DNA from 2 places in the Dactylosporangium sp. NPDC051541 genome. Region 1 is predicted to be linked to the other one. Evidence: riboswitches for the same ligand, from Rfam matches in the RefSeq annotation. Region 1 holds a riboswitch; the other holds the start of a gene.
The links. Region 1 has a riboswitch for thiamine pyrophosphate ahead of ACIA8L_RS27625 (ECF transporter S component). Riboswitches for the same ligand answer to the same signal wherever they lie in the genome.

Region 1 (14,092 bases):
CCGGCCGCCAGCCGCGGCAGGAACCGCTGCTTCTGCTCGTCGTTGCCGATGAGTTTGAGCGGCTGCGGTACCCCGATCGACTGGTGCGCCGACAGGAGTGCGCCGATCGAGGGGTTGACCGAGCCGACGAGCATCAGCGCGCGGCAGTAGTCGAGGTTGGTCAGGCCGAGGCCGCCGTACTTCTGGTCGATCTTCATCCCGAAGGCGCCCAGCTCGCCGAGCGAGCGCAGCACTTCGTCGGGGATGTGCGCGTCCCGCTCGATCTGCTGGCCGTCGACCTCCGACGCCAGATAGCCGGCGAGCTTGGCCCGGAACTCGGCGCCGCGGGCCTCGGCCGCCGGGTCGAGCTCGGGCAGTGGGTCGATGAGATCGAGGCGCAGCCGGCCGAGGAAGAGCTCCTTGCCGAAGCTCGGCTTCCTCCACTCGGTCTCGCGATTCTCCTCGATGACCTTGCGCGCCTCCCGCTCCGCGCGCACCGACGTCGAAACCATGGCCGCCCCCAAAAGGTAAACCCTGCTGACGCTCCTGAAGCCAGGTTATTACCCGCGAGTAGCCCGCGCTATGCCTAAAGCGCGACGCGGGCCAGGATGGCGTCGGCCAAGGCGGACGGCGCCTCATCGGGAATCCAGTGGCTGATCCCGGCCAGGGGGACGAATCGGTAATCGGCCGTGACGTGTTCGGCGCAGGCTCGCGCCGCTGTCGGGCCGATGGCCGGGTCGCCATCGCTCCACACATAGGTGGTCGGGACGGCGGCCGGTCCGAGACCGACGAGGTCGAGCGAGCTCATGGCCCGATACCAGTTGAGCGCCGGGGTCAGCGCGCCGGGCTCGAGCAGCGGCCGGACGTAGGGGTCGGCCTCGACGAAGGGCTCGAACAGCGCCCGGAGCCGCCGGCCGCCGTCCTCCAGCAGGACCTGCTCGGCCTTCCCGGCCTGGCGGAACAGTTTCATGTAGGCCGACCGCTCCTTCTGGTCGGGATCGTTGGCATAAGCAAAAGCCGAAGCATGCGGATGGGGTACTGAAACCGCGGTCAACGTCTTCACCCGCTCGACGTGACGCAGAGCGACGTGCCACGCGCAGACGGCTCCCCAGTCGTGGCCGACAAGATGTACCGCCGAAATGTCCAGCGCATCGAGGACGGCCACGGCGTCCAGGGCGCACTCGGCGATCCGGTAGTCCTCGACCCGCTCGGGCCGGGCGCCCGGCGAGGTGCCGCGCTGGTCGAGGGCGTAGGTGCGCAGCCCGGCCGCGTGCAGGAGCGGCGTCACGGCCGCCCACTCGCCGCTGTGCTGGGGAAAGCCGTGCAGGAGCAGGACCGGTGAGCCGTCCGCGGGGCCGCCGGCGACGACATCGAAGGTGAGCGAGCGGACCGTGATTTTCATGACCAGAGACTACGAGCCGGCGACGTTCACTGTTACCGTCGGGAAACAACTGCACATCCGACAGGGGAGCGCACAGCGCTGAGAGTGCGGCGGCCGGCGAGTCCGGCACCGCAGACCCTCGAACCTGATCTGGGTAATGCCAGCGCAGGGAGCTCGGTCACCTCACGCCAGCCCGCCATGGCTGCTTCGGCAGTCAGGGCGGTCGCGTCTCCTTCTGGTTCGCGTCGAACTGGGAGGTAATGAACATGGAAACCCGTTGGCGGACCGTCGACATCGTCGTCGCGTCCATCATCGCCGTCGCCTTCGCCGCGGTGTTCTACGCCTGGAACAACCTGTGGAACGCGCTGGAGAGCTTCGCGCTGCCGTGGCGCGCGGTCATCTACGGCGTGTGGCTGATCCCGGCCGTCCTCGGCCCGCTGGTCATCCGCAAACCCGGCGCCGGCCTCTACACCGAGCTCGTCGCCGCGATCGTCTCCGCGCTGTTCGGCTCCGCCTGGGGCCTCACCGTCGTGGTGTCCGGCCTGGTCCAGGGCATCGGCGGCGAGTTCGGCTTCGCGGCCACCGGCTACCGCCGCTATCGGCTCGCCAACGCGCTCGTCGCCGGCGCGCTGTCCGGGGCCGGGGCCGCCGTGTTCGACCTGAGCGTGTACTACGGCGACACGTTCAGCGCCGGCCAGAAGTGGACCTACGCGGCGCTGGTCGTGGCCAGCGGCGCGATCGTGGCCGGGGCCGGCAGCTGGGCCCTGCAGCGCGCGCTGTCGAAGACCGGCGTGCTGGACCGCTTCCCGTCCGGCCGCGAACGGGTCGCCGTCTAGCGTTGAGCACGGTCGAATTCCGCGGGTTCGGGTGGCGGCACGCCGGGCGCAAGGCCTGGGCGGTCCGCCACCTCGACCTGCGCATCGAGCACGGCGAGCGGGTCCTGCTGGCCGGCGCCTCCGGTGCCGGCAAGTCGACGCTGCTGGCCGCGCTCGCCGGCCTGCTCGCCGAGGACTCCGGCGAGCAGGAGGGCGAGGTCCTCCTCGACGGCCGCCCGCCAAGGGCGGCTCCTTCCGGGTCCGGTCCCGCTCGTCAGGCCCGGGCCGGCACGGGCATCGTCTTCCAGGACCCGCAGACCCAGCTGGTTATGAGCCGCGCCGGCGACGACGTCGCGTTCGGCCTGGAGAACCGCGCCGTCCCCCGGGACGAGATCTGGCCGAGGGTCGACGCCGCCCTGACCGCCGTCGGCTTCCCCTACGACCGCGCCCGCGACACCGCCGCCCTGTCCGGTGGCGAGGCCCAGCGCCTGGCCATAGCCGGCGTCATAGCGCTGCGCCCCGGCCTGCTCCTGCTCGACGAGCCGACCGCCAACCTCGACCCGGACGGCGCCCAACTGGTCCGCACCGCGATCGCCAAGGTCATCCAGGACCTGGACGCCACCCTGGTGCTGGTCGAACACCGCGTCGACGAAGCCCTCCCCCTGGTCGACCGCACGATCGTCATCGGCGACCACCCGGACGCCGTCTGGACCCCGGGCGCCGCCCTCCCGTCCCGCCAAGCCGTCACCACCCCCGGCGAAACCCTGCTGACCGCGGAGTCGCTCCGGCTGCCACACAACAACACGACAGTGCATGAGGTGGTACTGCGGGGACAGGCCCTGGCCGTAGAGGGTCCCAACGGCGCCGGCAAGACCACCCTGGCCCTCCTCCTGGGCGGCCTGACGAAGCCGGCGTCCGGCCGCGTCCGCGCGTCATCCGCCCTGGCCGGCCGCGACGCCGGACGCCCACCGCACCGCTGGCGAGCCTCACGCCTGGCCACCAGGATCGGCTCGGTCTTCCAGAACCCGGAGCACCAGTTCGTCACCGACACCGTCCGCGCCGAGCTGTCCCTCGGCGGTGCTCCCGCATCCGCTGTGGACACCCTGCTGGAGCGCCTGCGCCTGCACCACCTGGCGCTGGCCAACCCCTTCACGTTGTCCGGCGGCGAACAACGCCGGCTCAGCGTCGCCACCGCCCTGGCCGCCGCCCCGCAGGTCCTGATCCTCGACGAGCCCACCTTCGGCCAGGACCTCCGCACCTGGCGCGAGCTGGTCACCCTCCTGGCCGACCAGCGTGACGAGGGCCGCGCCCTGGTCCTGGTCACCCACGACGCCCAGCTCGTCGACGCCATCGCCGACCGCCGCACGAGGCTGACCCGATGACGAGCTGGCTGGGGCGGCGGGACGCGACCGCGAAGCTGCTGGCGGCGCTGGTGGTCACCGCGGCCGTCGTGACCACGCTCGACCCGGTGGCGTCGCTGACCGTGATCGGCACGCTGCTGGTGCTGACGCCGTCCACCGGGGTTCCGCTCGGGGCGCTGTGGCGGCGAGGGTGGCCGATCCTGCTCTCGGCGGCCGGGATCTTCCTGTTCACGGTGCTGCTCGGGGCGAAGGACTCGGCCGTCGTCGCGCACGTGGCCGGGCTGGACATCCGCGAGAACGCGGTCGGCTACGCGCTGCGGCTGCTCGCGGTCGGGCTGCCCGGGTTCCTGATGTTCGCGACCATCGACCCGACCGACCTCGCCGATTCGCTCGTCGCGCACCTGCGGGTCTCGCCGCGGTTCGCGATCGGGGCGCTCGCCGCGTTCCGCCTGGCGCCGCTGCTGGCCGACGAGTACCGGTTGATTCGGCTGGCCCGGCGTGCACGCGGTACCAGAGCGGGCATTGGCTCTTCGCTCTTCGGGCTTTTGGTGGCCGCCATCCGGCGGGGGATCCGGCTCGCCACGGCCATGGAGGCGCGGGGGTTCGACCGGGGCGGGGCCCGGACCGTGGCTCGGGAGACCCGGTTCGGGTGGATGGATGCGCTGGTGGTGGCCCTCGGCATTACCCTCGCGGCCACCGTGATCTTGCTGAAGTTCGCGCGGACATAGGCATATCGCTACCTGTTGTTCGTTCGTGGCCGGGAGGGTCGGCGGTGAGGACCACCTAACTTTCCGCTGAGGAGCCTTCATGGGCCACGGCCACCACCACCATCACCACGAGGACATGCCGCAGGCCAGTGGCGACGTCCCCGCGGTGCTCGACGCGTCGATCCCGGACAGCGAGCTCTCCCCCGGCGACGTCTCCCGCCGCGGGTTCCTGCGCCGCGCCGGCCTGCTGGGCGCGGCCGCCGCTGCCGGCGGTGCGCTCGCCAACGCGGGTGTCGCGCACGCGCACGGCGACGACGAGCACAGCCACGACTTCGACGGCTGGGACCGGCACGGGCACAACCGCCCGTCGTTCAACAACTACAAGTGGCTGGCGGGCGACCACCACATCCACACCCAGTTCTCCAGCGACGGCATGTATCGGGTCGACGACCACGTGAAGCACGCGTCGGCGTTTGGCCTGGACTGGATGGTCATCACCGACCACGGCACCGTCCAGCACTCCAAGATCGGCGTCGACAAGGTCAACCCGCTGATCCGGGCGGCCCGCGACGACTACAAGGACATGCTGGTCTTCCAGGGCCTGGAGTGGAACATCCCGGCGGCCGAGCACGGCACCGTGTTCGTGCACCCGGGCGCCAACGAGCTCGCCGTGCTCAAGGAGTTCGAGGGTACCTTCGACGGCTCCGTCCAGGGCGCCGTGAACCCGGCCAACGTGACCGAGGCGCTGGCCATCGCCGGCATCAAGTTCCTCGGTGACCAGGTCACCAAGCGGCGGGTCCAGGACGCCCTGTTCCTGGCCAACCACCCGGCCCGCAACGGCATCGACTCCCCGCACGAGATCCGGGGCTGGCGCGACGCCAACCCGCAGATCGCGATCGGCTTCGAGGGCGCGCCCGGGCACCAGGCCGCCGGCATCGCCAAGCCGAACGGCGCCGGCGCCGGCCGCGGCTTCTACGAGAACGCCCCCAACGCCAACTCGTTCCCCGGCTACCCGCTGGAGAGCTACCGCACCTGGGGCGGCTTCGACTGGATGACCGCCACCGTCGGCGGCCTCTGGGACAGCCTCCTGGCCGAGGGCAAGCCGTGGTGGATCTCCGCGAACTCGGACTCGCACGTCATCTACGAGGAGACGGCGAAGCGCCCCGACAACACGGACTTCGCCACCAACGGCTACCACTTCGACCCGGTGTACGGCCAGCCGACCAACCTCACCGCCGGTGACTTCTGGCCGGGCTACTACAGCCGCACCCACGTCGGCGCGGGCAACTTCAGCTACGCGGCGGTCATGGCCGGCCTGCGCGCCGGGCGCGTCTGGGTCGACCACGGCGGCCTGATCAGCGACCTCGACGTGCAGGTGCGGGTCAAGGGCTCGCCGGTCGGCGTCACCCTGGGCGGCTCGCTGCAGCTGCGCCGGGGCCAGCGGGCCGAGCTGGTCGTCAAGGTCAACCTGGCCAACAAGTCGAACTGGGCCAACTTCGTGCCGACCCTGGCCCGCATCGACGTCATCCGCGGTGCCGTCAAGGGCGCCGTGTCCGACAAGGACACGTTCAAGGCCCCCGACACCAAGGTCGTCAAGTCGTTCGAGGTCAACAAGGCGACCGGCACCGTGTCGTTCAGCTATGACCTCGGCGTCGCCGACGAGCCGTTCTACGTCCGCCTGCGCGGCACCGACGGCAACCGCAGCGCCCCCGGCTACCTCGGCGCGGCGATCGACCCGGTCGGCCCGGCGATCGACGTTCTCGGCGACGCCGACCCGTGGAAGGACCTCTGGTTCTACGCGAACCCGATCTGGGTCCTGCCCCGGTAATGGCGTTCCCCGACGTCCAGGCGGCCGACCATCACATCCTGACGGAAGGCCGCCCGGCATTCACCTACTTCACCGGCGGCCAGGTCGGCGTCGGCATCGTCGCGGAGGAGCAACCCCCGGAAGGCGCCCGCCAGGTGCTGTTCGAGGGCTCCGCCGCGCTGCAGGGCACGATCCCGGTCTCGGCCATCCTGGCCGGCTCGGCGATCGAGCAGGTCGTCATCCTGGGCGGCTTGACGGCGGTGCCGGAGATGCTGGTCGACACGCGCGACCACGTGCGGCCGATCTGGCGCGACGGGGTCCTGACGCTCGTCACGCAGTTCGGCCGGGGCGGCGTGCTGGTCCCGTTCGAGCCGCCCGACAACCGGCCCTGCTGCGCCGATCATTGACAACGTTGCGGCGTGCCTCCGAGTTAACCTCGGGGGCATGCTGCAGCAGTACGACGAGCGCAACGCCGACCTGCGCTACTGGGTCAACGGCACCCTGAGGCACCGCGACGAGCCCGGCTTGTCCCCGTTCGACTCCGTGGTGCAGGGCGGCGACGCGGTGTGGGAGGGCCTGCGACTGTACGGCGGCGGCATCTACGGCCTGCACGAGCACCTCGCCCGCCTGCGCCGCTCCGCGGTGTCCTTGGCCTTCGAGGGCATCCCGGCCGACGACGACATCATCGCCGCCCTCCGCGCGACGCTGGCCGCCAACGACATGCGCGACGACGCCCACGTGCGGCTCACACTGACCCGCGGGGTGAAGGTCACCAGTGGCATGGATCCGAGGCTCAACCGCAGCGGTTGTACCTTGATCGTGCTGGCCGAGTTCAAGGCGCCGGTCTACGACACGAGCGGCCTCACCTTGGTCACCAGCAGCGTCCGCCGCCCGGCCCCGGACGTCCTGGACCCGCGCGTCCACCACAACAACCTGCTCAACTCGATCCTGGCCAAGATCGAGGCGAACGTGGCCGGCGCCGACGACGCCATGATGCTCGACGCCCGCGGCTTCGTCGCCGAGACCAACGCGACGCACCTGTTCGCGGTCAGCGGCGGCGAGCTGCTCACCCCGCGGGCCATCGCCTGCCCGGAGGGCATCACCCGCGACACCGTGCTGCGCATCGCCCCGGTCCCGGTGCACGTGCGGGACATCGCGCAGGTGGAGATGTACACCGCGGACGAGGTCTTCTGCACCGGCACCATGGGTGAGATCGCCGGTGTCGTCACGATCGACGGCCGCCCGATCGGCGAGGGCAAGGTCGGCCCGGTGACCCGCCAGATCGCCGAGTTGTACCGCGCCCACGCCCGCGCGAACGCGGTGAAGATCTGAGGCGCCACCTGTCGTATCCACCGGTGCTCGTTCGTGGAACAAGTGGCGCGGCCGCCCGGGCCGCCCGAGGCAGGAGGACGACGATGCCGGAGTACCTGATCACCTTCAACGACGAGTGGGTGCCGGAACACACGGCTGAGCAGCTGCGGGCGAAGGCCGCAGCCGCCCGGACCGTGACCGACGACATGCTGGCCGAGGGCGTGCTGGTCTTCACCAACGGCGCCCTCGACCGGTCCACGGCGGTGTGCAGCGTCGTGTCGGTCGGCGGCGAGGCCGTCTTCACCGACGGGCCCTACGCCGAGACCAAGGAGCACCTCGGCGGCTTCGCGGTCGTGGACGTGCCCGACGACGAGGCCGCGCGCTACTGGGCCGGCCGGCTCGCGACCGCGCTCGACTGGCCGCAGGAGGTGCACCGGTTCCCCGGGCTCGGGCCGGCCCGCAGCACCTGGCCCCGCCGGGAATGAGCCCGGCGGAGGCACTGGTCCGCGCCCACCGTGAGGAGTGGGCGCGGGTCGTCGCGGACCTCGCCCGCCGCTTCGGCGATCTCGACGTCGCCGAGGAGGCGGCGGCCGAGGCGTTCGCGACGGCGGCGGAGCGGTGGCCACGCGAGGGCGTGCCACCGAACCCCGGCGGCTGGCTCACCACCACCGCGACCCGCAAGGCGATCGATTGGCTCCGTCGCGAGGCACAGCGCGACGCCAAGCACCAGGCGGCCCGGATCGTGTCCGACGACTCCCCTCCCGCACCGACCGGCCCGGTCGAGGACGACCGGCTGCGGCTGATCTTCACCTGCTGCCACCCCGCCCTCGCCCTGGAGGCCCGGGTCGCGCTCACCCTGCGCCTGCTCGGCGGCCTCACCGTGGCCGAGATCGCCCGCGCCTTCCTGGTCCCGGAGACCACGATGGCCCGCCGGATCACCCGTGCCAAGGGCAAGATCAAGGCGGCTCACATCCCCTACCGGGTGCCCTCGCCCGACGACCTGCGCGCCCGGCTCGGCGCCGTGCTGGCGGTCGTGTACCTCATCTTCAACGAGGGCTACCTCGCCGGCGCGGGCAGCGACCCGGTCCGCGCCGACCTCACCGACCGGGCCATCCACCTCGGCCGCCTGCTGCGGACCCTCCTCCCGGACGACGGCGAGGTCACCGGCCTGCTGGCCCTGATGCTGCTGACCGACGCCCGCCGCGCGGCCCGCGTCTCCCCCGCCGGGATGCTGGTGACGCTGGCCGAGCAGGACCGCAGCACCTGGGACCGCACCCTCATCGCCGAAGGCCGCGCCCTGGTCCGCGAGCGGATCGCGGCCGTCAACGCCGGCGCCGCCCCGCCCGGCCGCTACCAGCTGCAGGCCGCGATCAGCGCCGTGCACACCGAGGCCCCGACCGCCCGCGACACCAACTGGTCCACGATCGCCGCCCTCTACGACCGCCTGGCCCGGATCGACCCGTCGCCGATCGTCCGGCTCAACCGGGCCGTCGCCATCGCCGAGGCCGTGGGCCCCGAACCGGCCCTGGCCGAGACCAACCGCCTGGCCGCCGCCCTCGACGGCTACCACGCCCTCCACGCCACCCGCGCCGACCTGCTCCACCGCCTCGGCCGCGACCGCGACGCCCGAGCCGCCTACGACCGGGCGATCGCCCTGACCGGCAACCCGGCCGAGCACGCCTACCTGACCGCCCGCCGCGACCGCCTACCCCGCTGAACCGAGCACCGCACGCTTCTCGGCCTCGAACTCGGCGGTGCTGAGGCCTCCCGCCCGCCACTGCTCGGCCAGCCGCTGCAGCGGCGCGACCCGGGCGTCCGTCGCCACATTGTCGGGGGCGTTGCGCAGCGTGACGAACTCGGCCCGGGTGAGCGCGCCGACACTGCGCAGATCGTTCAAAGCCTTCAGCCGCGTCCAGGCGTCAACGGTGGTGTACGGCTTCGCCGCCGCCGGCGACGGGCGGACGCGGCCCGCGGCCCGCTGCCGGACCAGCTGCACCACCCCGACGACTCCGACAACGAGGCCCATCGGCAGGAACGTCGCGGCCACGATCGACCCCCCGAGCCGCGCGTCCGCGGGCATCTCCTCCTGCGTGAGCACCTTGATCAGCAGGGCGACCCCGCCGCCGGCGAAGCCCGCGACCCAGAGGAACTGACCGGCGCCCGGCGCGAGGAAGGCGCGCGGGCTCACGATGATCCCCGCGATCCAGCCGAGCGCGCCGGCCACGATCATCCAGAACGTGGCGTCCGCACCCTCGGGACAGGGGTTCGCGATCTCGTACGGCCCGCCCGACGCGCAACTGCCGATGTCGAGCACCTGATCCAGCCCGACCCCGGCCGCGACGATGCCGGACAGGCCGATCACCAGACTCGCGATCTCGCGCACGAACGGCTTCATCCACGCTCCCGGGGCCGCGATCGAGCCTCGATGATCGCAAGTCCGCCCGCCGGCGCCATCGCGATGACCGAATCCCGACGCGTCCGGACTCCCGGTCGAAGGCCGGCCGCCCCGGCTGCTATTTCTGGTCTACGCGACCTGGGTCGTCCGGACCGCGGCCCAGCGCGACGGCGGCGAGCTCCTCGTAGAGCGGCCGAGCCCGCTCGACCAGGGGCCGGAGGTGGTCGGGGACGTCGGCGGGGCGGGGGTGGGGCGGGGCGAAGCCGGTTGACCGTTCCACCGCCGCGTACCAGTGCGGCGCCCACACCCCGTCGGTGTCGCGGCGCCCCGCGGGCCAGGACAGCATCGCCGGGTCCCACGGCAGGCCGAGCGCCGCGCACAGGGCGGACAATGTGCCCGCCGGGTCGCGGAGGACGTCGGCGGCGTCGACGACGGGCCCGCCGTACCCCCGGAAGATTTCGACCTGTTGCGGATAGCCCAGGTCCTCCAGGGTGGGCTCGCCGCGGACCTTGGCGTAGGAGGCGACCACATACGCCGGGTCGCGAATCAGGTACGCGTTGCTGACCTCGGCAAGCCAGTCGCGGCCGATCGTCGTCAGCAGGTGGTGGGTCATGTGCTTCTGGTAGAACACGTCGGCGTCGATCGGGGCGAGCAGGCCGGCGACCGCGTCCGGCCAGCGCTGCGGCTGCGAGGCCAGGATCTCGGCCCGGCCCGGGTGGTCGAGGCCGGTGGTGGCCAGGTAGTGGGCGTACAGCGGCTCGTCGACCACCACGGTGCGGGGGCGGGCACCGAAGCTGCGCATCATCGCGGTGGAGATGTTGCGGGGGCCCGACCACATCGCGACTCGCACTGTCATGGTCCACGAGGGTAACCCCACGGTCCTAGGGGGTAACCCACGCACCGTTCCGCCCGTTTTACTCGCGTATAGCACGAAATCCTGGCGCGCGTCGATGCGATCCACTCGGCGTTGCGGCGCTTACTGTCAGAGGCGGAGCTCTGCAGTGCGTCCGCCCCGCCACCAGGCTTTCTTGGAGAACGCTGCGCGGGGAAGAAGGGGGCCGGTCGATGGACCTGCTGATCGACGTGCGAGTGGCGAGGCGCGACGCCGGCGCGACGCTGGATCGGACCGTCCGGCTGCGGGCCGATCCGGGCGGTGCCGTCACCGACCTGGTCAACGCGCTGCTCGGGCTGCTCGACCCGGCCGAGCGGCCGCAGCAGACCACCTGGGCCTGGCTGGCCCGCACCGGGCGGCGGCTGGACCCCAACCGGCCGCTCGGCGACCAGGGGCTGCGCTGCGGTGACGCGATCCTCCTGGCGCCGCCGGAGCAGCGGCCCGAACGGCCGCAGCGCTCCGAAGGGCACCGGTTCGAGCTGCTGGTCCTGGCCGGGCCGGACGCCGGCAACTGGGTGCCGCTGCCGCCGGGCGAGTTCGTCATCGGCACCGACCCGGCCGGCGACCTCGTCCTCACCGACACCACGGCCGGGCGGCGCCACCTGCACCTCGGCATCGGCAGCCACGAGGTGGCCGCGACCGACCTGCGCTCCCCGGCCGGCACCACGCTGGACGGCGAGCCGCTGACCGGGACCGTGACGCTCGCCGCCGGGCAGCTGCTGCGGCTCGGGGCCACGCTCATCACGGTGGACGAGGTGCCCGCGGAGGCGCCCGCGCCCAAAGGTCCCCCGCCGGCCGTCTGGCTTCCGGTGGTACCGCAGCCGCCCAAGAAACGTCGCCTGAGTCTTCGGCGCAAGAGCGCGGACCCCACCGCCGAATTCGACGCCGCCATGGACCGGGCCGAGGCCGATGCCGCCATCAAGCACCGGGCCGTCGTAGCCGCGCGCCGGGCCGAGATCCCCAGCGTGGCGCACCTGGCCCGGGCGGCCGACCGGCAGGAGAAGCCGGCCCGCCGGCCCGACGACCGCGACTTCCTGACGCTGCGGATCGGCACCGGCGACCAGCCCAGCCGGCTGCGCTTCGAGCAGGCGGCGACGACCGGCGACTTCGACCCCGCGCACACCGACCGGATCAGCGCGCTGCGGCAGCGGTACAGCACCGACCCCGACGTCCCGATCGAGGCCGACCTGCGCACCCTCGGCGCGCTCGGCGCGCACGGCGACGAGGAGACCCGGCGGGCCGTGCTGCGCTCCTGGGTCGTGCAGCTGGCCACCCTCGCGGGCCCGAACGACCTCGCCCTCGTGGTGCTGGCCACGCCGGCGGAGGCCGAGCACTGGCGCTGGACCGGCTGGCTGCCGCACACCCGCACACTCACCGCGGCGTTCGCGCCCGGGGCCCGCACGGTCGCGGCCCAGGAGGACGACCGCCGGCGGGTCCTGGCTCTGGTCGAGGCGCTGCTGCGGCAGCGCCGGCTGGGCCGGCACGCGATCGCCGAGCAATTCTCACCCCACGTCGTGGTTGTGCTTCCAGATCCGGATTCGGTACCGCCTGAGTCTCTGGCCCGTCTCGTGGAGGACGGCCCCCGAGGCGGGATCAGTATCCTCACCGCCGCCGAAACGGCACAGCAGCTGCCACCCGGCGTGGTCGCGCTCACCGGTGACGGCATAGCGGCGGCCGTCGCCGACCGGGTCGCACACGCCCTGGCCGCCAACCGCGACGCCGCCGGCGGGGCCGCGCCCCGGATCGCGCCGCTCGGCGAGGTCCTCGGCCTCGGCGGGGAGCCCGCCCCGAGCGCGATCGTGAAGCGCTGGGTGCCGGCGACCCGCGACCGTGGCCTGGCCGCCCCGATCGGCTTCGGCGGCACCGGCCCGCTCGTGGTCGACCTGCGCCGCGACGGCCCCAACGGCATCATCGCCGGCTCCCCCGGCTCCGGCCGGTCCTGGCTGCTGCGCTCCTACCTGGCCGCGCTGGCCGCCACCTACCCGGCCAACCGGCTCACGTTCGTGCTGGTCGACGCGGGCGGGACGACGTTCGCCGAGTGCACCGAACTGCCGCACACGGTCGGGGTGTTCACCTGCGCCGACTCGTCCCACGACACCTACCAGGCGGCCCGGCGGATCCTGCTGTCGCTGGGGGCCGAGGTCCGGCGGCGGGAGGCGGTGCTGCGCCGGCACGGGGTCAAGGACATCGTCGAGATGGAGCGCAAGCACCCGGCGGCCGCGCCGGCCAACCTGCTCATCGTGGTCGACGAGTTCACTCTCGCGCCTGACGACTTCGTCGCCGGGCTGCGCGAACTGGCGAAGCGGGGGCGCTCCGCGGGAGTACACCTGCTGCTTTCCACCGCTTCTCCACACGGCGCCGTCGACGACGATCTGCGCACCGAGGCCCCACTGCGGATCGCGCTGCGGGTCGAGTCCGAGGAGGACAGCCTCGAGGTGCTCGAACGGCCGGACGCGGCCCACCTCTCGCCGCTGCTGCCCGGGCGCGCATTCGTGCGGACCCTGACCTCGGACCCGGATGCGGTGCAGATCGCCTACGGCGGGGCCCGCTCCCCGGCCGACCGCTCGCACGGCCCGACGCTGGTCACCGAGTGGCGGTTCGAGTCCGGTCTTTGTGTCGAAGAGCCGCCCGAGTCGATGTCGTCTCTGTCGGAGCTCCCGGTCGGGGAGATCACCGACCTGCAGCGGCTGGTCACCGCCGTCTCCGCCGCCCACCGGGAGGCGCGGGTGCCCGACCAGCCGAAGGCCTGGCACCCCGCGCTGGCCGAGAAGTACGAGCTCGCGGAGCTGCCGGCGGTGACCGGCGAGTCGTTCGCGGCCGCGATCGGCATGGTCGACCTGCCCAACTCCCAGGCCGTGCAGGTCTGGCCGCTGGACCTCGACGAGCTCGGCCACCTGCTGGTCTTCGGCCCCGCCGGTGCGGGCAAGAGCACGCTGCTGGACACGGTCGCGGCCGCGTTCGGCCGGCGGTTCGACGGGACGGCGCTGCGGGTGTACCGCGTCGACGCCGCCGACGTGAAGGCCGCCGCCGCCCTCCTGAGCACCATTGGCGAGCTCGTCGCCGAGCGGGCCGCGCTCGCCGAGGACGCCGGGGCCCGGGTCCTGGTGCTGGTCGACGGGCACGACCCACTGCTCAACGAGGCCCTCACCACGGTCGCGGCCGGCGGCAAGGCGGTCGGCGTGCACCTGATCCTGGCCACCGAGCACCGCAGCGCCGTGCCGACCTCCCTGTCGCGGCTCATGCCCGGCCGGATCGTCCTGCGCGCGGCCGGCCGAGGTCTGGTCGAGAGCACCGTCGAGCTGCAGGTCGCACACGTCGCGCCGAAGAAAAAAGCGGTCCGCACAACTCCTGCACAGCGCCCCCGCCAGTTGCAGCTGGAGGTCTGAGTACCCTGAGACATCGTGCAGACTTCTGGTGACTATCGCGCGGGCTTCGCCTGCTTCG
Region 2 (14,092 bases), on a different contig from region 1:
TGCGCAGCTGCAGGGCCATCTGCGGCTGCTCGTTCAGGTACACCCCGGTCTGGTTCGCGCCGAGCACCTGCGCGGTGCCGCGCACGCCGTGCTCGCGCAGCGCCTGGGCCTCCCGGAACCGCCGGTGGAACCGCATCCCGAACAGGAACAGGATCACCGCCGTCGCCGCGAGCACACCGCCGACGAGCGTGAACGTCGTGGTGATCTCGGGCACGAAGTTGCCGATGACGATGAAGGTGACGCCGAGCAGAAACTCGAAGACGGCCACCATGTACATCACGATGGCCGGCCCGCGGGATGTGGTCATGCCGCGATGGTGGGGCAGTCAGCCCTTCGCCGCTGTCGTCTCCTTGACCGGCTCCTGTCGGGAGGTGCGCCACAGCCAGAACAGGCCGACGAACGGGAGCACGAGGGGGACGTACCCGTACCCCTGCCCGTAGTCCGACCAGACCGTCGCCTCCGGGAACGCCTTGCCGTCGACGAGGCTCGCGGTGCCCACGGCGAGCACGCCGAGCAGCTCGAACCCGACCGCGAACCAGGCCACCCGGCGTGAGGTCGCGCTGGAGCGGGCCAGGGCGACGGTGGCGACGATGTACACGAGCGCGGCCAGGGCGGACAGGCCGAACGCGAGCGGCGCCTCATCGAACTTCGTCGCGATCTGCACGCCGGCCCGGGCGCTCGCGGAGAGCGCGAAGACGCCGTAGACGAAGACGAGGACCCGGCCGAAGCCGCGGTTGAGCGGGGTTTTCTCAGGCATTCCAGATCTGTCCCAGTCGCAGGATGAGCACCGGCACGAGCACGGCGGCCGCGGCGATGAGGAAGGAGCCCCAGCGGGTCGGCTCCATGCGGGCCAGCACGACCCCGGCCGGCGGGAGGAGGACCGCGGTCAGCAGGTATCCGATCAGCGTGACCATGTCCCCGCCCGGCCGCTGACCGTCGATCAGCAGCACCACCAGGCCCACGACCTGGGCCACGACCAGCGCCTCGACCACCCACAGCCCGGTGAACAGCGGCTTTCCGGGCTCACGCCGCCGGAAGAACTCGACGAACGCCCACACGGCGAGCGCGAGCGACAGCACATGCGTGGCGACAGCCAGCGGCCCGATCACGGCCGTCAGCGTATCGGGCCTGGCCGCCGCCCCGACCGGAGGTACGACACGGGCCCTCAGGTGAGCGTGGTTCACTTCTGTCGGCTACCTGCCACTGGCACGTTTCCGGGATTTTTCCGAGCGACCGTGGCTCTAACGTTCAAGCAACGCACACGACACCAAGGGGACAGCGATGAGCGACTACGACCTGGGCGACACGGGCCACGACGCGGGCCACGAGGTGGACTACGGTCAGTACTCGGCCGGTCAGGAGCACGACGCCCTGAACCAGCTCCACCACGCCAGTGGCGCGGAGGCCGACTACAACAACCAGTTCAACGTGTACGAGAACGACCACCACGCGCAGGAGTCCACGGACTTCGCGCAGGGCAACCACGTTGAGGTCGACCAGCCGTACGGCGCCCACTACGAGCAGGACAACTTCACCAACTTCAGCCACGACGCGTCCGAGGACGACCACGTCTTCGCCGCCGAGGGCAGCGAGTCCTCGCACCAGGCGAACTTCAACGAGCTCGACGCCCTGCAGCAGCGCTTCGACGGCGCCTTCGCCCAGGGCACCGAGTTTCACGCGGAGGGCGGCGAGGGCCAGCTCGGCGTCGCGTCGAACTGAATTCCTGACCCGTAGGGGAGGCCCTGCCTCCACCCACACCCCCTCACGATCCCCGCCACCCGGCTCCCGGCCGCGCGTGGCCGGCCTGACGATCGTCGACGGGACCTGGGAGCTTCAGTTCCACCCGCACGCACCTGAGAGCGTCCGACCGGTTCCTACTGGTCGGACGCTTTCGGGTTGGCAGAAGCCGCGTCGAACTGCTCCGGGCCGTTACCGGATCACCGCCGGTCGGCAACGCTGAGCGGACGCATCCCCAATCGTCGTATCCACCGCCGCCGCTCGGTCGGCAGTCTGCGGCGAAATGAGCACCGCAGATATGACTTTGCGCGATAAATGGCGGATATTCTGCACGCCAGGAGCCGAACCGGGACGGCTCGAGGCGCGCATGAGCGGCTCCGTCGGCCAGGGGACTGGACGATGGCGGTGCGGCACCGGACCTGTCAAGGCCAGTCGAGGTCTAGGTCACCACCAAGCAAGGCCAGCGCTTCTTGAAGTGTCGCCGATCTGGTTGAACAGGGCCTGTGTCGTGGATCGTGGCCGTCGCGCCCGCAGTGCGAGGCCTGGATTTCGCGGTTTCCCGCACCACCAGGCCTCGCTGCCGGCGTCGTCGGCCGTAGGGGGTCAGTGGCCGGCGATGCGGTGCGGGGCGTACGGGGCCTCGAGGCGCTCGATCTCCTTCTCGTCCAGGGTGAGCTCGGTGGCGGCGATGGCGTCGTCGAGGTGGGTGAGCTTGGTGGCGCCGATGATGGGGGCGGTCACCACCGGGTTGGCCAGGAGCCAGGCCAGGGCGGTCTGGGCGGGGGAGACGCCGCGGTCGGCGGCGACGGCGGTGTTGGCGTCCACGACGTTGAAGTCGTCGTCGCTGTAGAGGGAGTCGCCGAACGGGTCGTTGTTGGCCCGGGTCGTCCGGCGCTCGCCGTCGCGGCTGCGGTTGCCGGCCAGGACACCGCGGGCCAGGGGGCTCCAGGGGATGACGCCCACACCCTGGTCCTCGCACAGCGGCAGCATTTCGCGCTCTTCCTCGCGGTACACCAAATTGTAGTGGTTCTGCATCGAGACGAACGGGGTCCAGCCGTTGGCCTTCGCCAGGTACTGGGCCTTGGAGAACTGCCACGCGTACATGCTCGACGCGCCCAGGTAGCGGGCCTTGCCGGCGCGGACGACGTCGTGGAGGGCCTCGAGGGTCTCCTCGATCGGGGTGTTCGGGTCCCAGCGGTGGATCTGGTACAGGTCGACGTGGTCGGTGCCGAGCCGGCGCAGGGACTCGTCGATGCCGGCCAGGATGTGCTTGCGGGACAGGCCGCCGTGGTTCGGGGCGTCGCTCATCCGGCCGTGGACCTTGGTGGCCAGGACGTAGTCGTCGCGGCGGGTGAAGTACTTGCTCAGGAGCCGGCCGGTGACGGTCTCGCTGGCGCCGAGCGTGTAGACGTCGGCGGTATCGAAGAACGTGATCCCGGCCTCGGCCGCGCGGCGCACGAACGGGTCGGCGTCCTCCTTGCCGAGGACCCACGGGCGCTGCGTAGGGTCGCCGTAGCTCATCATGCCGAGGCAGATCTCCGAGACCTGCAGGCCGGTCCGGCCGAGTCGCACCTGTTTCATATCTGAAAAGCTATCGCGGTGCGCACCCTCGGACGACTGCATCTCATCACCGACACCCGGCCCGGCCGCGACACCCTGGCGGTGGTCGCCGCCGCGCTGCGGGCCGGCTTCGACGTGGTGCAGGTGCGCCCCGAGGACCACGTTACCGACCGCGAGGCCTACGACCTGACCGTGCGCATCCTCGCGATGTGCCGCGAGCTGGACCGGATCTGCCTGGTCAACGACCGGCTGCACGTCGCGCTCGCGGCCGGGGCCGACGGTGGCCACGTCGGCGCCGACGACCTGCCGGTGGCCGCGGCCCGGCGGATCCTCGGCCCGGGCGCGATCCTCGGCGCGACCGCGCGCGATCCGGAGACGGCGCGGCGGGCGGTGGCCGACGGCGCCTCGTACCTGGGGGTCGGGCCCGCGTTCACGACGACCACGAAGTCGGGGCTGCCGGACGCGATCGGGGCCGCGGGCGTGCGCGCGGTCGCGGAGGCGGTGGCGGTGCCGGTCGTCGCGATCGGCGGGGTCACAGCAACAAGAGCGCGGGAGTTGTACTCCGCTGGAGCCCACGCGGTAGCGGTCGTGGGTGCGGTCAGCGGGGCGGCCGATCCATATACGGCGGCGAAGGAGTTCCTCCAGTGAGCATCGGCATCGTCGGCGGCGGGATCATCGGCCTGAGCATCGCGTTCGAGCTGGTCGAGCGGGGTGTCGAGGCGATCACCGTCTACGACCGCGACCCGTCGCAGGGCGCCGGCCTGGTCGCGGCCGGGATGCTCGCGCCGACGGCCGAGGCCAACTTCGGCGAGGATGCGCTGCAGGAGCTGATGTCGGAGTCGATGCGCCGCTGGCCGTCGTTCGCCGAGCGGGTCGAGGCCCGGACCGGGGTATCGATCGCGTATCGCACCGAGGGCACCCTCCTCGTCGCCCTCACCGCCGACGACCAGGCCGAGGTCGACCGCCTGATCGGCTTCTACCGCCGCGCCGGCAGCCCGATCGAGCCGCTCTCCGGCCGTGACCTGCGCGAGCGCGAGCCACTGCTGGCACCCCGGGTCCGCGGCGGCGCCTTCGCCCCCGGTGACCACCAGGTCGACCCGCGCCGCCTGCTGCGGGCCCTGCGCACGCTCCCGGTGCGATTCGAGGCCCGGGATGTGAACACCCTGTCCACCTTGCGGGACGATGTGATCATCGTCGCCACCGGGGCCGCCGCGGCCGCGCTGACCGGGCTGCCGGTGCGCCCGGTGAAGGGGCAGCTGCTGCGGCTGCGCGGGCCCGAGCCGCTGCTCCGGCACGTGGTGCGAGGCATCGCCGGCGGCCGGGACGTGTACCTCGTGCCGCGGGCCGACGGCGAGCTGGTCGTCGGGGCCACGGAGGAGGAGCGCGGGGCCGACACCACGGTCACCGCGGGTGGGGTGCTGGACCTGCTCCGGCCGGCCGCCGACCTGCTACCCGGCGTGGCCGAACTGGTGCTCGCCGAGGCTCTCGCCGGGCTTCGTCCCGGTACCCCCGACAACGCTCCTATCATCGACCGGCTCGGCAACTCCGAGGTCATCGTCGCCGCCGGCCACCATCGCAACGGTGTCCTGCTGGCCCCGGCCACGGCGGCGGCGGTGGCCGAGACGGTTGTCGATAAAGCGACATCAATCGATATCAGCGCGTTCGGGGCGGGCCGCTTTACCTGACCGGGCCGCCGGGGCTATGGTCGAGACGTTCCCACGGGAGTCCGGTGTGACCGGGCTGAGAGGGAGGCTGTGAGCCTCCGACCGTCGAACCTGATCCGGGTCATGCCGGCGCAGGGAGGCAGGAGTGAGCCCATGCAGCTCGTGGTCAACGCCGTCGCGTCGACCGTCGCCGACGACACGACCGTCGCCGACGTCGTGCGCACGCTCGCCGGAGCGGATCCGCGCGGCATCGCCGTGGCATTGAACGGTGACGTGGTACCCCGCTCCCGCTGGGCCGAGACCCGCCCCGCCGACGGCGACCACGTCGAGGTGCTGACGGCGGTGCAGGGTGGCTGACCCCTTCCTGGTCAACGGCGTCGACCTCCCGTCCCGGCTGATCCTGGGCACGGGCGGCGCGACCAGCCACGCCGCGCTCGAGGCGGCGATCCGGGCCAGCGAGACCGCGCTCGTCACCGTCGCGCTGCGGCGGCTCGACCCGGCCGCGCCCTCGCTGCTCGCGGTCATCGAGCGGTGCGGGGTCCGCGTCCTGCCCAACACCGCCGGCTGCTACACCGCGACCGAGGCCGTGAAGCTCGCCCACCTGGCCCGCGAGGCCTTCGGCACCGACTGGGTGAAGCTCGAGGTCATCGGCGACGAGGACACCCTGCTGCCGGACGGCGTGGAGCTGGTCGCCGCGGCCGCCCGGCTCGTCGAGGACGGCTTCACCGTGCTGCCGTACACCAGCGACGATCCGATCCTGGCCCGGCGCCTGGCCGACGCCGGCTGCGCGGCCGTCATGCCGCTCGGCGCGCCCATCGGGTCCGGGCTGGGGATTCGCAACCCGCACAACATCGCGCTCATCCGGCAGCTGGTCAGCGTCCCGGTCATCCTCGACGCCGGGATCGGCACCGCCTCCGACGCCGCCCTCGCCATGGAGCTGGGCTGCGACGGCGTGCTGCTGGCGTCCGCGGTCACCCGGGCCGAGCACCCGGCGCGCATGGCCGAGGCGATGCGCCTCGCGGTGCGGGCCGGCCGCCTCGCCCACCTCGCCGGGCGCATACCCCGCCGCCGGCACGCGACCGCATCCAGCCCGACCGGAGGTATGCCGTGGTAGAGCCGGCGGAGGCCCGTCTCATCGTCTTCACCGACCGCCGGCAGGCCGAGCGCCCGCTGGACGAGGTGATCGCGGGTGCGATCGACGGTGGGGTTCGAGTGGTGGTACTGCGTGAGCACGACCTGCCACCGCGCCGCCGACTGCGCCTCGCCGCGGCCCTGCGCACCCGCCTCGACCAGGTCGGCGGCCGCCTGCTCCTGGAGGAGGACGCGACCGTGGCCAAGTGCCACTCGCTGGAGGAGCTGGTCGCGGCCTCGACCGCGGCTTCGACCTCGACCTCGACCTCGACCTCGACCTCGACCTCGACCTCGGTCGAGTACGCCACGCTGTCGCCGATCTTCGCCACCCGCAGCAAGCCCGGCTACGGCCCGCCGCTCGGTCTGGCCGCGCTCGGCCGGATGGCGATGGCCGCGCCGCTGCCGGTCTACGCGCTCGGCGGCGTCGACACCCCGGCCCGCGTCCGCCTCTGCCTCGACGAGGGCGCCGCCGGTGCGGCCGTGATGGGGGCCGTCATGCGCGCCGAGGACCCGGCCCGCCTGGTCAAGGAGATGTTGACGGCGTGAACCCTCCGGTCGCCCTCACGATCGCGGGCTCGGACTCCGGCGGTGGCGCCGGGGTCCAGGCCGACCTCAAGACCTTCGCCGCCCACCGCGTCTTCGGCACCAGCGTGATCACCGCGCTGACCGCCCAGAACACCGTCGGCGTGCGGGCCATCTCGGCCGTTGACCCGCAGTTCGTCGCCGCCCAGCTCGAGGCCGTCCTCGACGACCTGCCCGTGGCCGCCGTGAAGACCGGGATGCTGGCCACGCCGGAGACGGTGGCGCTGGTGGCCCGGTTCGCGCCCCGCCTGCCCGGCCTGGTGGTCGACCCGGTGCTGGTCGCCTCGTCCGGGGACCGGCTGTTCACGGTCGACGCCGAGCGGGCCTACCTGGAGCTGCTCTTCCCGCACGCCGCCGTCGTCACGCCCAACCTGCGCGAGGCCTCGGTGCTGCTCGGCCGCGACGTCCTCGACGCCGACGACGCCGTCAAGGCCGCGGCCGACCTGGCCGCCTTCGGCCCCCGCTGTGTCGTCGTGAAGGGCGGCCACCTGTGGGGGAGCGCCAAGGCCGTGGACGCGGTCTGGTTCGAAGGTCAGACCTCGCTCATGACCGCCCCGTGGATCTCAACCCCAAACAACCACGGCACCGGTTGTACTTTCGCGGCGGCGACGACCGCATTGCTGGCTTCCGGTGCGGAGCTCCCCGCGGCGCTGGACGGAGCCAAGACGTACGTCCATGCGGCTTTGCGTCGCTCGACCTCCTGGTCGCTGGGGGCTGGTCACGGCCCTCTCGGCTGGGGTCCTTTTTAGGTAATTCACGCCCCTTTCCCGGGGTGGAGTCTGCCGACTTTCGGGAGGTTTGTGGTGAAACGCAAGGTTTACGAAGGCGAGCTGCGGGTGCCGTTCGCCGAGATCGAGCTCAGCGGCGACAATCCGCCGGTCCGCCTGTACGACACGTCCGGGCCGATCACCGACCGCCGCCCGTGGATCGCCGCCCGCGGCCCGGTCGAGCGCACCCAGCTGTACTACGCGCGCCAGGGCATCACGACGCCGGAGATGCGGTTCGTGGCCATCCGCGAGGGCGTCGAGCCGGAGCTGGTCCGCGCCGAGATCGCGGCCGGGCGCGCCATCCTGCCGAACAACGTCAACCACCCCGAGAGCGAACCGATGATCATCGGCTCGCGGTTTCTGGTGAAGGTCAACGCCAACATCGGCACCAGCGCCGTCTCCTCCGGGATCGAGGAGGAGGTGGCCAAGCTGCACTGGGCCACCCGCTGGGGCGCGGACACGGTGATGGACCTGTCCACCGGCAAGCACATTCACCGGACGCGCGAGGCGATCCTCCGCGACTCGCCGGTGCCCATCGGTACCGTCCCGCTCTACCAGGCCCTCGAGAAGGTCGGCGGCGACCCGGTGAAGCTCACGTGGGAGGCGTACCGGGACACGATCATCGAACAGGCCGAGCAGGGCGTCGACTACATGACCGTGCACGCCGGGGTGCTGCTGCGCTACGTGCCGCTCACGGTCCGCCGGGTCACCGGCATCGTCTCCCGCGGCGGCTCGATCATGGCCGCCTGGTGCCTGGCGCACCACGAGGAGAACTTCCTGTACACCCACTTCGCCGAGCTGTGCGAGATCTTCGCCCGCTACGACGTCGCCTTCTCACTGGGCGACGGCCTGCGCCCCGGCTCGATCGCCGACGCCAACGACGAGGCCCAGCTGGCCGAGCTGCGAACCCTGGGCGAGCTGACGTCGATCGCCTGGGAGCACGACGTCCAGGTCATGATCGAGGGTCCCGGCCACGTCCCGATGCACAAGATCAAGGAGAACGTGGACCTGCAGCGGGAGTGGTGCCACGAGGCCCCCTTCTACACCCTGGGCCCGCTCACGACGGACATCGCGCCCGCGTACGACCACATCACCTCCGCCATCGGCGCCGCCATGATCGCCATGTACGGCACCGCCATGCTCTGCTACGTCACCCCCAAAGAACACCTCGGCCTGCCCAACCGCGACGACGTCAAAGCCGGCGTCATCGCCTACAAGATCGCCGCCCACGCCGCCGACCTGGCCAAAGGCCACCCCGGCGCCCAGGCCTGGGACGACGCCCTGTCCAAGGCCCGCTTCGAGTTCCGCTGGGAAGACCAGTTCAACCTGGCCCTGGACCCGGACACGGCCCGCGCCTACCACGACGAGACCCTCCCCGCCGAACCCGCGAAGACCGCCCACTTCTGCTCGATGTGCGGCCCGAAGTTCTGCTCGATGCGCATCAGCCAGGACCTGCGCGAGTACGCCGAACTGGGCATGCGCCAGAAGTCCGAAGAATTCGCCCAGTCCGGCAGCAACGTCTACCTGCCGCTGCTTCCCCAATAGACCGGGAAGGCTTCGCCTCCACCCGCACCCCCGCACGATCCGCGCCCACCCGCCGGGCCGTGCGGGGCTGGGGCCACTGCACACCAGCGACTCCATGCTCAAGGGCGGCCTGTTTCGCCGCGTGGAGCACCGATGTCGTTGCGGAGCCTGTGGTGGGGCTGTGAGCGGCGGCGGCGGGAGTGAGCAGCGGGTGGGCGGTCCGGGCGGGGGCGGGTTGCTCGTTGCTCTAAGGTTTTCTGGGTGGAGTCTTCTGCGCCCCGCACCGCCGTCGTCTGGCGGGTGCTGCGCCAAGAGCTGGACCGGGCCGGCCGCCCGCTCAACGCCCTCGACGTCGGCGGCGGCACCGGCGGCTTCGCCGTACCCCTGGCCCTGGCCGGCCACACGGTCACCGTCGTCGACGCCAGCCCCGACGCCCTGGCCGCCCTGACCCGCCGGGCCGCCGAGGCCGGTGTGGGGGAGCGGGTCCGCGCGGTGCAGGGCGACGGCGACGGGCTCGCCGATCTCGTCCCGCCGGAGAGCGTCGACTTGGTCCTCTGCCACAGCCTGCTCGAAGTCGTCGACGACCCGCACAAGGTCGTGGCCGCCCTCGCCGGCACCATGCGGCCGGGCGGCGCGGCCAGCGTCGTGGTCGCCAACCGGGTGGCCGCGGTCCTCGGCCGGGCGATCCAGGGGCACCTGGCCGCCTCCGCCCTGCTGGTCGCCAGCCCCGACGGGCGCGGCGACGCCCGTGACCGCCTCCGCCGCCGCTACACGGCCGAGACCGCGACCGCGCTGCTGGACGAGGGCGGGCTGACCGTCGAGCAGGTCCACGGCGTCCGCGTGGTCGCCGACCTCGTGCCCGGCACCGTCGCGGAGAGCGAGGCCGAGGCCCTGGCCGCGTTCGAGCTGGCCGTGGCCGGCACCCCGCCATACCGGGACATCGCCACCCAGCTGCACCTCCTCGCCCGCCGCGCATGACCGGCCCGGAGCTCCCGGCCGCGGCGCTGGAGCCGATCGAGCCCCGATACGGCCGCGACAGCCTGGCCGACATCATGCCGACGGCCCTGCACGCGCTCGGTGTCGCCGGGGAGCCGGACACCCTCGGGCTGGCCGCGGAGCTCGCCGGGGTCCGCCGGATCGCCGTGGTCCTGCTCGACGGCATGGGCTGGCACCAGCTGCCCCTCGCGGCCGGTTCGGCGCCGACGCTGACCGACCTGGCCACCGGCCGCCTCGGCCACGCCCGGCCGATCACGTCCGGGTTCCCGTCCACGACCCCGGTCAGCCTGGTCACCCTCGGCACCGGCACCGCACCCGGCCGGCACGGCATCGTCGGCTTCAACCTGCACCGGCCCGGCACCGACCAGGTCCTCAACCACCTCCGCTGGCTCGACGAACCCGACCCGGCTGACTGGCAGCCGGTGCCGACCGCGTTCACCCGCGCCGACGCGGCCGGTCTGGCCCCGACGGTCGTCACCAACCCCCTGTTCACCGGCACCGGCCTCACGGAGTCCGCCTACCGCGGCGCCCGGTTCGGCCCCGGGGTGGAGGCCGACGCGGTGGCCGCGGAGATGCTGTCCGCGCTGTCCGAGTCCCGCCTGGTGTACGGGTACCTCCCGGACGTCGACCGGGCCGGCCACGACTTCGGCGTCGCCACCGAGCAGTGGCACCGGGCCGTCACCGACGCCGACCGCCTGGTCGGTCGCCTGGTGGACGGTCTGCCCCCGGACTCGGCCCTGATCGTGACGGCCGACCACGGCCAGCTGAACATCCCGCCGGACCGCCGCATCGACCTGGACCGGGACCCGCGCCTGACCGCGGGCGTCGCGTACGTGGCCGGCGAGGCCCGGGTCCGCTACCTGCACACCCGCCCGGGTGCCCAGGCCGACGTCCTCACCGCCTGGCGCGCCGTCCTGGGCGACCGGGCCTGGGTCGCGACGCGGGAGGAGGCGGTGGCATCCGGCTGGTTCGGCCCGGTCCCCGAGTCCCACCTCCAGCGGATCGGCGACGTGGTGGCCGTGTGCCGCGACCGCTGGGTCCTGATGGCCAGCGCCCACGAACCGCCGCGGCTGGGCAACATGATCGCCTTTCACGGCTCCAACACGACCGCCGAGATGGAGATCCCGCTCCTGATCGCGCGCCGCTGACGCCTCAGACGGTCAAGGCCGGGCGGGTGGACAGCAGGGCGGTCAGGTGGCGCACGTGGCGGGCCAGCTCCGGGGCGTCCGGGCCGGCCTGTGCGGCCACCAGCCGCAGGAGCTCCTGCCGGTTGGCGGCGACCACCACGCCCGGGACGTCGGCCGCCGGGTCGTCGGGGAGCACGGCCACGCTCGCGCGGCGGATGCCCAGCTGGCCCGCTCGGTTGAGGAAAGTCTCGCCCGGGATCAGCAACGGGACTCGTCGGGCTCTGGTCCAGGCGACGACAAGGAGTACCGCCGCGGCATGGGGGTTTATGGCTCTTTCCCACTCCGGCGTCGCAGTCATCAGCAAGCCCGGGAAGATGCCGCAGGTCAGGGCCGGATGGCGGCGACGGAGGCCCTCCACGGCGGCGACGACCGGCGCCAAGGGCGAGGTCAGCGCAGCTTGCGTCATGCCTGAAAGGTAAGGCAAGCCTAAGTTTTCGTCAATTTTGTCATAGGGTGCCGCTAGGGTTCGCTGTTGTGGGGCGAAGTCAGGTTGTACCGCGCGGAGGCTCCGGCGAGTTCGGGCCGCACGCTGATGACACGGGCTGCACCGTGCTGCACGTCGACATGGACGCGTTCTACGCGTCGGTGGAGATCCGGCGCCGACCGGAGCTGCGGGGCAAGGCCGTCATCGTGGGCGGGGCGGGGCCGCGCGGGGTGGTGTCGGCGGCCAGCTACGAGGCCCGGAAGTTCGGGGTGCACAGCGCGATGCCGGGTGCCCGGGCGAAGCGGCTGTGCCCGCACGCGGTGTTCCTGCCGCCCGACTTCACCGCCTACACGGAGGCGTCCCGGGCCGTGATGGCGATCTTCCGCGACGTCACGCCGCTGGTGGAGCCGCTGTCGCTCGATGAGGCGTTCCTCGACGTCGCGGGGGCGCTCAAGCTGCTCGGGCGGCCGGTCGAGATCGCGGCGCTGATCCGGCGGCGGGTGGCCGGCGAGCAGCGGCTGACCTGCTCCGTCGGCGTAGCGGGGACGAAGTTCCTGGCCAAGCTCGGCTCGACGCGGGCCAAGCCGGACGGGATGGTCGTGGTGCCGCGGGCCCGGGAGCTGGAATACCTGCACCCGCTGCCGGTCGAGGCGCTCTGGGGCGTCGGCGAGCGGACCGCCGAGACCCTGGCCCGGCTCGGGCTCAAGACCATCGGCGACCTGTCATCGGCTCCGCTGGGGCTGCTGCGGTCGGCCGTCGGCGACGCCGCGGCGCACCACCTGCACGAGTTGTCCTGGGCCCGGGACCCCCGACGGGTGATTCCCGAGCAGATCGAGAAGTCGATCGGGGCCGAGACGACCTTCGACGTCGACGTGAGCGACCTGTCGATCATCCGACGCACGATGCTGGCGCTGTCCGGCAAGGTCGCCGAGCGGCTCCGGCACGCCGGGCAGGCCGGGCGGACGGTCTCGGTCAAGATCCGGCTGGCCGACTTCCAGACCCTGTCGCGATCACGCACCGTAGATGTCCCCACCGACGTGGCCCGTGAGATCTTCCAGCTCGGCTGGGCTTTGTTCCAGGCCGCACGCCCGGGCGAGCGGATTCGCCTGATCGGGGTGCGGGTCGAGGGGCTCCTCCACGCCGACGGGACGCCCCGGCAGATGACGCTCGGTGAGCGCGACCACGGCTGGCGCGACGCCGAGCGGGCGGCCGACGCGGTGGCCGCGCGGTTCGGGCGGGGGCTCGTCAAACCGGCCAGCCTGCTCCGGGGTGACGGATTACGCACCGACGCAAACGGGTCCGCACCGCGCGGGGAGGGGACGATCGAACCCCCGGCAAGACACAATGGAGGGGCGTAAGGGCTACTTCGAGAGGAACTCCGTCGGAAAATCGGCACGGCTGGACCATCGTCCCGCTTTCCGACGCGTTGACCCGCTCGTAAACTTGCCAGTACGCAGCCGTCCGGCTGTGCCGGACTGCCGGTCCTTTTTCGAGGCCGGCCTTCGCGACCGGGGAGGAGTGCCGTGCCGCTCTCGGAGCACGAGCAGCGGCTGTTCGATCAAATCGAGCGGTCGCTAGCCGAGGATCCCAAGTTCGCTTCGGCGGTGCGCGCCACCGACCCGCGGTTCCATGCCAAGCGCCGGATGATCGTCGCAGGAATCCTGGTGCTGGCGGGCATGGCGCTGCTTGTCTACGGCGTCGTTATTTCCATCCCCCTCCTGGGCGTGGGTGGTTTCCTGGTCATGCTGTGCGCTTTGGCGTTCGGCGTCCAGGCATACCGCCGCGGCCAATCCACCGACCTGCACGCGGTCGGCGGAACGGCCACGCGCCGCACCCGCCAGCGCCGTGGTGGCCTGGTGGACCGACTGGAGGAACGCTGGCGGCGCCGGCCAGAGGGCGACCTCTGACGGCCGCTTGACCGGGCCCGGGCCGCTCGTCGCGTAACTTTCGCCGGACGGCCCAATCGCGGCTTCACGCTGCCCGCTTGCCGCAGCCCTCTCCCGTCGGGCACCGCTTCCGGCCGCCCACGCCTCGCTCACCCGCCGCCGGTTGCTCGTGGCTGGCCCAGAATCGCCCTGCGCCCCGCGCCGCTCGGCCGTGCTGCTTGCGTTGCGCTGCTCGTCCGGTGCTCCTCGCTCCCCGGCCGTGCTGCTTGCGCTGCTCGCCCCGCGGCCCTACTGCATGCGTTGCGCTGCTTGTCCGGCGCTCCTCGCTCCCCGGCCGTGCTGCTTGCGCTGCTCGCCCCGCGGCCCTACTACTTGCGTTGCGCTGCTCGTCCGTGCTGCTTGCATTGTGCTGCTCGTCCGGTGCTCCTCGTCCGTGTGAACGGCGAAGTCATTTCACACGCCGCCGACAGTCCGCCGCTCCTCGATCGTGCTGCGTGCTGCGTGCTGCTTGCTGCTTGCGCTAGTGCTTCCTCTGCATCCTTCGGGCGTGACTCGGCCTGTGCAGTGGTCCCTCCGCCGGAATCGCCTCCAGGTTGACGTCCACAGAAGCCACGGGTCCGAAATAGGCGACCTT

Region 2: it holds a riboswitch for thiamine pyrophosphate, as region 1 does, so the genes downstream of both, thiS (sulfur carrier protein ThiS) here and ACIA8L_RS27625 (ECF transporter S component) in region 1, are expected to answer to the same signal.

What each region holds. Positions count from the first base shown of each region.
Region 1 covers NZ_JBITDU010000006.1:221,891-235,982, reverse strand. The annotation lists gene ACIA8L_RS27635 (acyl-CoA dehydrogenase family protein) at 1-491, opposite strand, end outside; gene ACIA8L_RS27630 (alpha/beta fold hydrolase) at 566-1,381, opposite strand; TPP riboswitch at 1,434-1,550, shown strand; gene ACIA8L_RS27625 (ECF transporter S component) at 1,621-2,196, shown strand; gene ACIA8L_RS27620 (ABC transporter ATP-binding protein) at 2,199-3,557, shown strand; gene ACIA8L_RS27615 (energy-coupling factor transporter transmembrane component T family protein) at 3,554-4,264, shown strand; gene ACIA8L_RS27610 (PHP domain-containing protein) at 4,344-6,071, shown strand; gene ACIA8L_RS27605 (hypothetical protein) at 6,071-6,457, shown strand; gene ACIA8L_RS27600 (aminotransferase class IV) at 6,495-7,382, shown strand; gene ACIA8L_RS27595 (YciI family protein) at 7,466-7,846, shown strand; gene ACIA8L_RS27590 (RNA polymerase sigma factor) at 7,843-9,078, shown strand; gene ACIA8L_RS27585 (hypothetical protein) at 9,067-9,756, opposite strand; gene ACIA8L_RS27580 (HAD family hydrolase) at 9,875-10,612, opposite strand; gene ACIA8L_RS27575 (FtsK/SpoIIIE domain-containing protein) at 10,822-14,034, shown strand; gene era (GTPase Era) at 14,050-14,092, shown strand, end outside.
Region 2 covers NZ_JBITDU010000017.1:82,289-96,380, forward strand. The annotation lists gene ACIA8L_RS46315 (hypothetical protein) at 1-307, opposite strand, end outside; gene ACIA8L_RS46320 (hypothetical protein) at 326-757, opposite strand; gene ACIA8L_RS46325 (hypothetical protein) at 750-1,109, opposite strand; gene ACIA8L_RS46330 (hypothetical protein) at 1,282-1,719, shown strand; gene ACIA8L_RS46335 (aldo/keto reductase) at 2,341-3,318, opposite strand; gene thiE (thiamine phosphate synthase) at 3,337-3,945, shown strand; gene thiO (glycine oxidase ThiO) at 3,942-4,982, shown strand; TPP riboswitch at 5,006-5,116, shown strand; gene thiS (sulfur carrier protein ThiS) at 5,115-5,318, shown strand; gene ACIA8L_RS46355 (thiazole synthase) at 5,311-6,075, shown strand; gene ACIA8L_RS46360 (thiamine phosphate synthase) at 6,069-6,638, shown strand; gene thiD (bifunctional hydroxymethylpyrimidine kinase/phosphomethylpyrimidine kinase) at 6,635-7,423, shown strand; gene thiC (phosphomethylpyrimidine synthase ThiC) at 7,478-8,986, shown strand; gene ACIA8L_RS46375 (class I SAM-dependent methyltransferase) at 9,227-9,943, shown strand; gene ACIA8L_RS46380 (alkaline phosphatase family protein) at 9,940-11,109, shown strand; gene ACIA8L_RS46385 (hypothetical protein) at 11,114-11,554, opposite strand; gene ACIA8L_RS46390 (DNA polymerase IV) at 11,623-12,930, shown strand; gene ACIA8L_RS46395 (DUF3040 domain-containing protein) at 13,096-13,479, shown strand.